Regions from separate parts of the Paraburkholderia sp. EG304 genome, predicted to be linked through region 2. Evidence: riboswitches for the same ligand, from Rfam matches in the RefSeq annotation. Region 2 holds a riboswitch; the other holds the start of a gene.
The links. A riboswitch is a leader RNA that binds a small molecule or an ion and turns the genes downstream of it on or off. The one in region 2 is predicted to bind cobalamin.
Positions count from the first base shown of each region.

Region 1: it holds a riboswitch for cobalamin, as region 2 does, so the genes downstream of both, cobW (cobalamin biosynthesis protein CobW) here and ACLFKU_RS15660 (TonB-dependent receptor domain-containing protein) in region 2, are expected to answer to the same signal.

Region 1 covers NZ_JBKGUA010000013.1:6,352-10,764, reverse strand. Annotated here, with positions in the region: gene cobO (cob(I)yrinic acid a,c-diamide adenosyltransferase) at 1-427, opposite strand, end outside; gene ACLFKU_RS17335 (cobalamin biosynthesis protein) at 424-858, opposite strand; partial or broken gene cobA (uroporphyrinogen-III C-methyltransferase) at 922-1,647, opposite strand; cobalamin riboswitch at 1,893-2,161, opposite strand; cobalamin riboswitch at 2,242-2,520, shown strand; gene cobW (cobalamin biosynthesis protein CobW) at 2,722-3,813, shown strand; partial or broken gene cobN (cobaltochelatase subunit CobN) at 3,827-4,413, shown strand, end outside.
Region 2 covers NZ_JBKGUA010000011.1:76,989-81,401, reverse strand. Annotated here, with positions in the region: gene ACLFKU_RS15665 (FecCD family ABC transporter permease) at 1-563, opposite strand, end outside; gene ACLFKU_RS15660 (TonB-dependent receptor domain-containing protein) at 603-2,534, opposite strand; cobalamin riboswitch at 2,624-2,888, opposite strand; gene ACLFKU_RS15655 (ATPase) at 3,109-3,468, shown strand; gene ACLFKU_RS15650 (cell division protein ZapA) at 3,465-3,779, shown strand; RNA gene ssrS (6S RNA) at 3,858-4,039, shown strand; gene ACLFKU_RS15640 (EVE domain-containing protein) at 4,179-4,413, shown strand, end outside.

The DNA.
Region 1 (4,413 bases), on a different contig from region 2:
GCGGCAGGTACTCGTACTTCAGCACGGTGTTCAGCTCGTCGAGGATCACCATCTGGTAGTCGCCGCTTTCGATCATCCGCCGCGCTTCGTTCCAGCCCTTGCGCGCGGTCGCCATATCGGCTTCGCGATTCTGCGTGTTCCACGTATAGCCGTCGCCCATCGTGACGAAATCGCATTGCGCGATTGCGCCGAGGAAATCGCGCTCCGACGTATGCAGCGCGCCCTTGATGAACTGCACGACGCCCAGCCGCATGCCGTGGCCGAGCACCCGCACGGCCATGCCGAACGCGGCCGTGCTCTTGCCCTTGCCCGTGCCGGTGTTGACGATCAGCAGGCCTTTTTCGACGGTCGCGCTGGCCTGCTTCTTTTCGTGGCCTTCGCGGCGGCGCTCGGTCATGCGTTGATGCGATTCGGGGTCGGTTTTCATCGAAGGTCCTGGTCTTGAGGGGCGGGATGGAAGGGCGCTACGTCGCCGGCTGCGGTGTCGGTCGCCGCCGCAATTGCAATGGTGATACCAGCGTGCGTGGTCTTGGGTACGACCAGACGTGCGGTTTGCGCGATTGTCGCGGAGACCGAAGCTGCTGCCGCCAGTAGCGCACACGGTTCGCACACACCGTCGACACCAAGATGCGCGCGCGCGGCCGCCGACGGCGACGCGACCGGCGCGGCCGCGATCTGCTCGCGGCTGAACAGTTGCAGCGGCAGTTGATGGCGTGAACAGAATTCGAGCAGACCTGCTTCGTTGGCTTTCGTGTCGATCGTCGCGATGGTGTGGATCCGCTCGAAGGCATTCGAACCGAGTGCTGCGCGCACGGCGGCTTCGATGTCGCCGGCATCGCTGTGCAAGCGGCAACCTATGCCGACGCTTAGCGTTTTGAGCGCGTTCGCAGCTTGTTCGTGATCGACTCGGCCATCGCGGTTCGCCGCTTCACGTGCAAGCGCGAGCGAGGCCACGCCGCCGATCACGACGATCGCCGGCGAGCCGAGCCCTGCGCGCACGACCGCCTCGGCAAACTCGCGCAGCGGCGCGAGCACGTGACGCTGCTCGGGCCGCGTCGCCGACTCGATCGCCGCACAGGGTGTATCGGCGGACATGCCGGCCGCGAGCAACGCGGCGACGATTTCGCCGAGCCGCCGCATGCCCATATAGATCACGATCGTCATGCGGGTCGCGGCGAGCGCGGCCCAGTCCGGTTCGCCGCTGCCGGCGCCGTGGCCGGTGACGAACACGACGCCCTGCGCGTAATCGCGATGCGTGACCGCGATGCCGAGCGTCGCGGGTGCGGCGATGCCGGCCGTAATGCCGTTGATCACGTCGACTTCGATACCCGCCGCCTGCAGCGCCTGCAATTCTTCGCCGCCGCGGCCGAACACGAACGGATCGCCGCCCTTGAGCCGCGCGACGCTGCGTCCCGCGCGCAGATGCCCGAGCATTTGCGCGACGATGTCCGCTTGCGGCGTCGACGGATGGCCGCCGCGCTTGCCGACGTACACGACTTGCGCGTTGGCGCGTGCAAACTGCAGTACGTCGGGATTGACCAGATCGTCGACCAGCACGACATCGGCCTGCGCGAGCGCACGGGTGGCCTTCAGCGTCATCAGTTCGACGTCGCCGGGACCGGCGCCGATCAGCCAGGCGCGCGTCATCGCGGCGTGCATGGCGGATGCCATGCGGAGATGGGAGGAGAGAAGCGGCGTGCGACGGTGCACGCGGCGGTGAATATAGAGGTCATGCAGTACAGCGAATCCGGGCGCGGCCACTCATGCGGCTCGCGGCGGATTCTTCAGAGAGAGAACGCCACGAAACGCGCGATGCCACGTTTCTACGCCTTCACATCCGTTCCCCGCGGATTCCGGCGGCCGGCGGCGCAACCTGATGCACGGGTGCATGGGGCGCCGCCTCCGCGTCTGGCCGGTATCCGGGCTGGCGGCCTCACGCGTTTCGCCTTCCCGTCCTTGTTCGCGAATCTGCGGATTCGCGGGGCAGTGGCATCAAAAAACGCATGCGCGGCACGGTGGAATCGAAGCTGGATCGAATCGCGCGCCGCAGGTCGCTTACCGTTGCGGGGACAGCACAGGTTGAACGCGCGACGCGCTGCCTGTTTCCCGTTTAACTGCACATGCGAGTGCATGTGCGGGCACCAAACGCGCGCATACGATAGCACATGGCGCCTTGCCAGATAAGCCTCGGCGACGCTTTCCGGCGGCCTGCGTTCCTTGACTGCGCATGCCCGGGGGCCTACACTCGCACGCACTTTGGGTGCTCGCGTGCGCGTTCGTGCGCATGCAGTTAAACGGGAAACAGGGAGCCATCTGCGCTAGAGCGGCTAACCTGTGCTGTCCCCGCAACGGTAAGCGAAAAGCGGTTCCGGGTTGATAGCCGGGCACCGCGGTGCCGGCTTCGATGTCCTCGCGCAAGGTCGCGTCGACATATCACCACTGGACGAGAAACCACTCGGCCGGGAAGGGGAAGCGGCGCTTTCGCCAGCCCGGATACCGGCCCGAAGAAGCAGAACGACCGCCGCGGGGATGCGGCGGCGCGTTCATGACCTCAGTTCCGTTTTCTGTATTTCCGTTGTCGCGGCAATGCCGTCGTTCGTCCCCGTGTCTGGTGATCGCTGGTACTGTGCGCGTGATTCATTCGCTCCGTTCGCCAGCCGATGCCGACCGATGCGCGGACTTTGCGGCAGACCGATGCAACGCAAAGGGATGGACCTCACGATGCAAACTCAATTGCGCAAGATTCCCGTCACGATCGTCACCGGCTTTCTCGGCAGTGGCAAAACGACGTTGCTGCGGCACATCCTCAAGCATGCGGGCGGCAAGCGCATTGCGGTGATCGTCAACGAGTTCGGCGAACTCGGCATCGACGGCGAAATCCTCAAGGGCTGCGGCATCGGTTGCGATGAAAACGGCGTCGAGACCGAAGGGCAATTGTATGAACTCGCGAACGGCTGTCTGTGCTGCACCGTGCAGGAAGAGTTTTTCCCGGTGATGGAAAAACTCGCGGAGCGGCGCGACGAACTCGATCACGTGTTGATCGAAACCTCGGGGCTCGCATTGCCGAAGCCGCTCGTGCAGGCGTTCAACTGGCCGCAGATCCGCAACGGCTTCACGGTCGACGCGGTGGTGACGGTGGTGGACGGCCCGGCCGCCGCAAGCGGCCAGTTCGCCGAGAACCCGGTCGCGGTCGATGCGCAGCGCAAGGCCGATCCGAATCTCGATCACGAGTCGCCGCTGCACGAGCTGTTCGAAGACCAGTTGTCGGCCGCCGATCTGGTGATTCTGAACAAGACCGATCTGATCGACGACGCGCGGCAGCACGAAGTGGAAGCCGCGATCCGCGCGGAGATTCCGCCGCAGGTAAAGATCGTGCGCGCGCAGCAGGGACAGCTCGACCTGCATACGCTGCTGGGGCTCGAAGCGGCGTCGGAGCAGACGATCCACCTGCGGCACGACCACCACGGTTCCGCCGACGACCCCGATCATCATCACGACGAATTCGATTCGGTCGTCGTGCAGGCATCGGTGCCGTCGCGCGACGCGGCGCTCGCCGCGTTGCAGACGCTGGTCGAAAACCACACGATTTACCGTGTCAAAGGCTTCGCGGCACTGCCGGGCGCGGCGATGCGTCTGGTGATCCAGGGCGTGGGCCGGCGCTTCGACAGCTACTTCGACCTGCGCTGGCAGGCGGGCGAAAACGGCGACGGCGCCCCGAGCCGCTTTGTGCTGATCGGAGAAGACCTCGATCGACCCGCGCTGCAACAGGCTTTCGACGCGGCGCTCGGCGCGACGTCGAACGCGACGGCATAACGGGCGCACCAGCATGCATCTGCTGCGCACGACGCCGGGCGGTTTCGTCGACGATACGCAGGGCGTGATCCGCATCGATCAGCAGCCCGCCGATATCGTCGTGCTCAGTTCCGCCGACACCACGCTGTCGCTGCTCGCGAGCGTGGTGCCGCGTCTTGGCGACGGCTTCCCGAGCGTGCGGCTTGCGAACGTCACGTATCTGCGTCAGCCGGCCTCGGTCGATTTCTATCTGGACGACGTGTTGCAGCATGCGCGCGTGGTCGTCGTCGATCATCTCGGCGGCGAAGCGTATTGGCCGTACGGCATCGAGCAGGTCGTCGCGCTCGCGCAGCGCAAACAGCAAACGCTCGCGATGTTTTCCGGCGATCTGCAGGAAGACCCGAACCTGCTCGCGCGCAGCACTGCGAGCGCCGAGTTGTGTCAGCAGTTGTGGCGCTATTTGCGCGAGGGCGGTCCGCAGAACGCCGAGGCGTTTTTGCGCTGCATCGCGTATCGCGCGATCGGCTGGGGGTGCGAGCCCGAGCCGCCGCGCGCGTTGCCGGCCGCGTCGCTGTATCACCCCGAGCGCGATACGCCTACCGTCGCCGATTGGCAGGCGCG
Region 2 (4,413 bases):
ATCGCGCCCCACCCGGCCGCGATCACCGCCCCGGTCAGCAGCAAACGCGGCGACGTATCCTGCGGCTCGCCGCGCCACAGTTCGCGACGCGCGAGTCCGAGCACCAGCAGGATCGACACGAACGCACCGGCGAACGCGCTCGCATCGACGATCCACCAGGCGCCGCCCGCGATCATCGCGACCAGCGCGAAGCTGGCAGCGCCGCCCGACACGCCGAGCACGTACGGCTCGGCCAGCGGATTGCGCAGCAGCACCTGCAGCAGCGCGCCGGCGAGCGCCAGCAACGCGCCGCACGCGAAGCCCGCGAGCGCGCGCGGCAATCGCAACGTGCGCACGATTTCGCCGGTGAGATCGTCGCTGCCCGTGGCGCCGAACGTGTGCGTTGGCACGAGCGCCGCAAGCACGCGCGACGGCGCGAGCGGCACGCTGCCGAGCACGAGCGACGCGCCGAGCAGCGCGACGGCGGCGAGCGCGAGTCCGAGCCAGATCGCGGCCGCGCGTTTCGCATTCATCGGGCGTGGCGTTGCCATCGCGGCGGACAGCGAACCGGACGCGCGACTCATCCGCGTGCGCTCACGCATGCGGGCAGCCCGGCGCGCGCGTCACTGCTGCTGCCAGCCGAGCGTGACATACGCACCGCGTCGCGGCGAGTTATACGAGTAGGCCGTTTCATAGTCCTTGTTGAACAGATTGTCGATTTGCGCGCTGACGTACCACGCCTTCGTGATGTTGTAGCGCGCCGATAGATTCACGATGCCATAACCGCCGAGGTTGCCGGTGCTGTCTGGACGCGGACCACTGACGATCCACTCGCCGCCGACCCGCCATCCACCGATGCTGCGATTCACCGCGAACGACCCAAAGCGTCGCGCGCGCCGCACGAGGTCGGTACCGCTGTCGAGATCGACCGGGTTCTGCAGCGTCAACGTCGCTCGTACGTCGGTCTTGCCGACATGACCGCTCCACGATCCTTCGAGTCCCTGCACCTTCGCATGGCCGACGTTCTCCGCGAGATAAATGCCGGGGATCGTCTGTACGTAGTTGATCAGATTCGTATAGCGCGTCTGGAATGCGTTCAGACGCATCACGCCGAGCGCATCGGTCGCGTACTGCAAACCGGCTTCGACCGAGTGACTGCGCTCGGGCTGGATCGACGGGTTGCCGCTGATCGGATAGTACAGATCGTCGAAGCTCGGCGCGCGGAACGCATCCGAATAGCTTGCGGTTACCTTCCAGTGCGACGTGATGTCGAAACCGTAGCCGAGATAGTAACTGTTCGCTCCGCCGAAATCGGAGTACTGATCGCGGCGTACGTTGGCCTGAATCTGGTTGCGGCCGAAGCGCGCGCTGTAGCCGGCGAAGACCGAATCGACGTGACGGTCGGGCGCGGCGAACGTGTCGGAGTCGAGAGTCTGTTCGAGATGCTCGTAGCCGAGCTGCAGCTTCTGGTTCGCGGCGAGCGCGAAATCGTTCTGCCACGTGTACTGGCGATTGTCGGTATCGAAGCGGTCGTCGTAGATGCCATTGGTGTTCGAGACGCTGCGGTCGTCGCCCTCGGCGAGCGTGAAGTGGGTGGTCCACCAGTCGGTCAGCTTGCCGTTCGCGAACACGGACGCCTGGCGAACCTTGCTATAGAGGTTGTTCAGATCGGTCGGCACGCCGTACGCATTGTCGTAGCTGTTGTTGTTGTTCGACTGGAAGTAGCTGACGCCCGCGTCCCACTTGTCGTTGAACTTGTGGCGCAGCGACGCGCTGATGCTCTCGTTCAGATTGCCGTTCGCGTTCGGATTTGCGGCTGGCGCCTCGAGCGGATTGAGCGACGAAAAGCCGTCGCCCTTCGTGCGCGCGAGCGAAATGTTGAAGGTCGTGCGGCCGTCCTGATCGAGCGCGCCGTTCACGCCGGCCGTTTGCGTCTGCGTGTGATAGCTGCCGTAGCCGACAGAAAAATTGAAGCGCGGCGGATGATCGCCGCCGTCTTTCGTGAACACCTGCACGACACCGCCGATCGCGCCCGAACCGTACAACGCCGACACGTTGCCGTTCACGACTTCGACGTGATCGACCTGGTCGAGCGGGATCTGTGCGAGCTGAGCGGAGCCGAGACTCACAGAATCGACGCGCACGCCGTCGATCAGCAGCAGCGATTGTGTCGACGACGCGCCGCGCAGAAAGAGGCTCGTGGTCGAACCGGGGCCACCCGTGCGCGAGATTTGCGCGCCGGGCGCGAGTCGCAGCAAGCCGGGCAGATCGGTCGCGGTCGTGTCGGCGATGTCCTGCTGATCGAACTGCGTGGTCTGCGGGATCGCATCGCGCAACGCTTGCGCGCCGCGCTGCGCGGTCACGACGATCGGCGACAGCACGTTGCCCGACGCATCGGCGGAAGCGGGATATGACGAATCGGCAACGTTTGCGGCGTTCGCGGTGCTTGCATCCGCAGTGGACGATGAAGACACAGGCTCGGCGCTTTGCGCATGCACGACGAGCGGCATGCTCGCGAACGCGAGCAGCGTCGCGCGGGCGATGGGGGACAACATGGGATGACATTCCTGTGGATAGCGTGCGCGGCCTGCTTCCCCGCGGGCCGACGCGTCACGAGGCGCCCCCTTGTTTAACGTTTTCGCGGGGGACGTCCCTCTTTTCTGGCCGGTATCCGGGCTACGACACATCGATCCCGCCTTCCCACGCGTGACGCGCAGTGGCACACTCGCAGATTGAACTTCCAACCTTGCGACCAGGACCGACCTGCATGAGCACATCACATGCGGTCGTTTACCGTTGCGGGGGCAGCGCAGGTTCGCGCATCCGGTTTGGCACCGCGCGCGCCCTGCTTCCCGTTTAACTGCGCGCGCCGAAAAGCGCGCGCGGGCACCAGAGTGCGGGAAGTGTAGGAGCGGCTTCGCGGGGCGTCAAGAAACGCCAACCGGAGCGCAATCCGTTCTGTCGAATGCAGGTTATTGTCCGATGGATTGCCGGTCTTTTATCTTATGGTCGACGACACGACTCGCAACGAACCTGCACGAAGCGATGCTGTTACGTCTCGAAACGAGACAATTGTCGGAACCTGTAATATTCCGCGCTAAAATGCGATGTCTTTAGAGGACGCAGCACATGCTCACCGAACTCGAATCACTCTCCCAGAACATCGGCAAGCTGATTGCGATCAGCCAGCGCCACAATGAAGCGCGGATCGCGCTCGAAGAGCAGCTCGCGCAAACGCGTGCGGAAGTACAAGCCACGCACGCAGAACTCGCGCAATTGCGTGCCGAGCGCGACGCACTGCAAGCTGAACGCGACGCGCTGTCCGCCAAGATCGACGACGCTCAGGTGCGCCTGAATGCGATTCTCGAAAAATTGCCGCGCGCACGCGCGAGCAGCGAACCGGATAACCAGCTCGATCTGCTCGAGTCCGCCGAGCCCGAACACGAGGAAGCGGCAGGCGACGTGAGCCGACACGGAGAAAGCGCATGACCACCAAGCAGATCGAAGTATCGATTCTCGAAGTACCCTACCGTCTCGCCTGTTCGCCTGAAACGGAAGGCGCGCTGCTCGAGGCGGTCGCGCGCGTCGACGCCGAGATGAAGAAAATTCGCAGCGCCAGCAATGTGCGCGGCACCGATCGCATCGCGGTGATGGCGGCGCTGTCGCTGGCATCGGAACTGCTTAAGCTGCAAAGCAGCGTGCGACACGGAGAAGCATTTCCTGCTGAAGAAATCCGGCGTACAATGCAGCAAATGAACGAACAACTAGGTACTGTGATTGAGCAGTACAGCATGCAGTAAGCAGTAGTTGACTCAATAGCAGGCCGGTTTCGAACCGGTCACTTGTTCAACGGTTTGTGTTGTAGCTTCATCTGTTTAGCTTCCCTGCCTGGTTCGCCAAGGTCATATATTCCTTGAACCAATGCCATGTGCACGGTTGCGGAAATTTGTAGCACGGGTGTGCGCGTCACTCTGTCTGATGTACCCGAAGTGTTGCTAACTGCGACCAATTCTGAACCCTCGGTTCAGGATGCCGGCCTAGCGGCTAAGGCGGGGACCTTATCTGGAACGGCATCGGACTTCGGTTCGATGCCGTTTTTCTTTGGTCGTCGTTTTTTCGTTTGAGTGCCTGTTTCAGGGGCTTTTCCGCACGCGCCTGTTGTTGGCGCCTCGTTCAATCTCACACGCTCACGCCGATTCATGCGCTACTGGCTGATGAAGTCCGAACCGGACGAAGCAAGCATCGACGACCTCGCCAACGCACCGCATCGCACCTTGCCGTGGACCGGCGTGCGCAACTATCAGGCGCGCAACTTCATGCGCGACGTGATGCAGGTCGGCGATGGCGTGCTCTTCTACCATTCGAGCTGTCCGGAGCCCGGCATCGCGGGCATCGCGGAAGTCTCGTCGACCGCGTATCCGGATCCGACGCAGT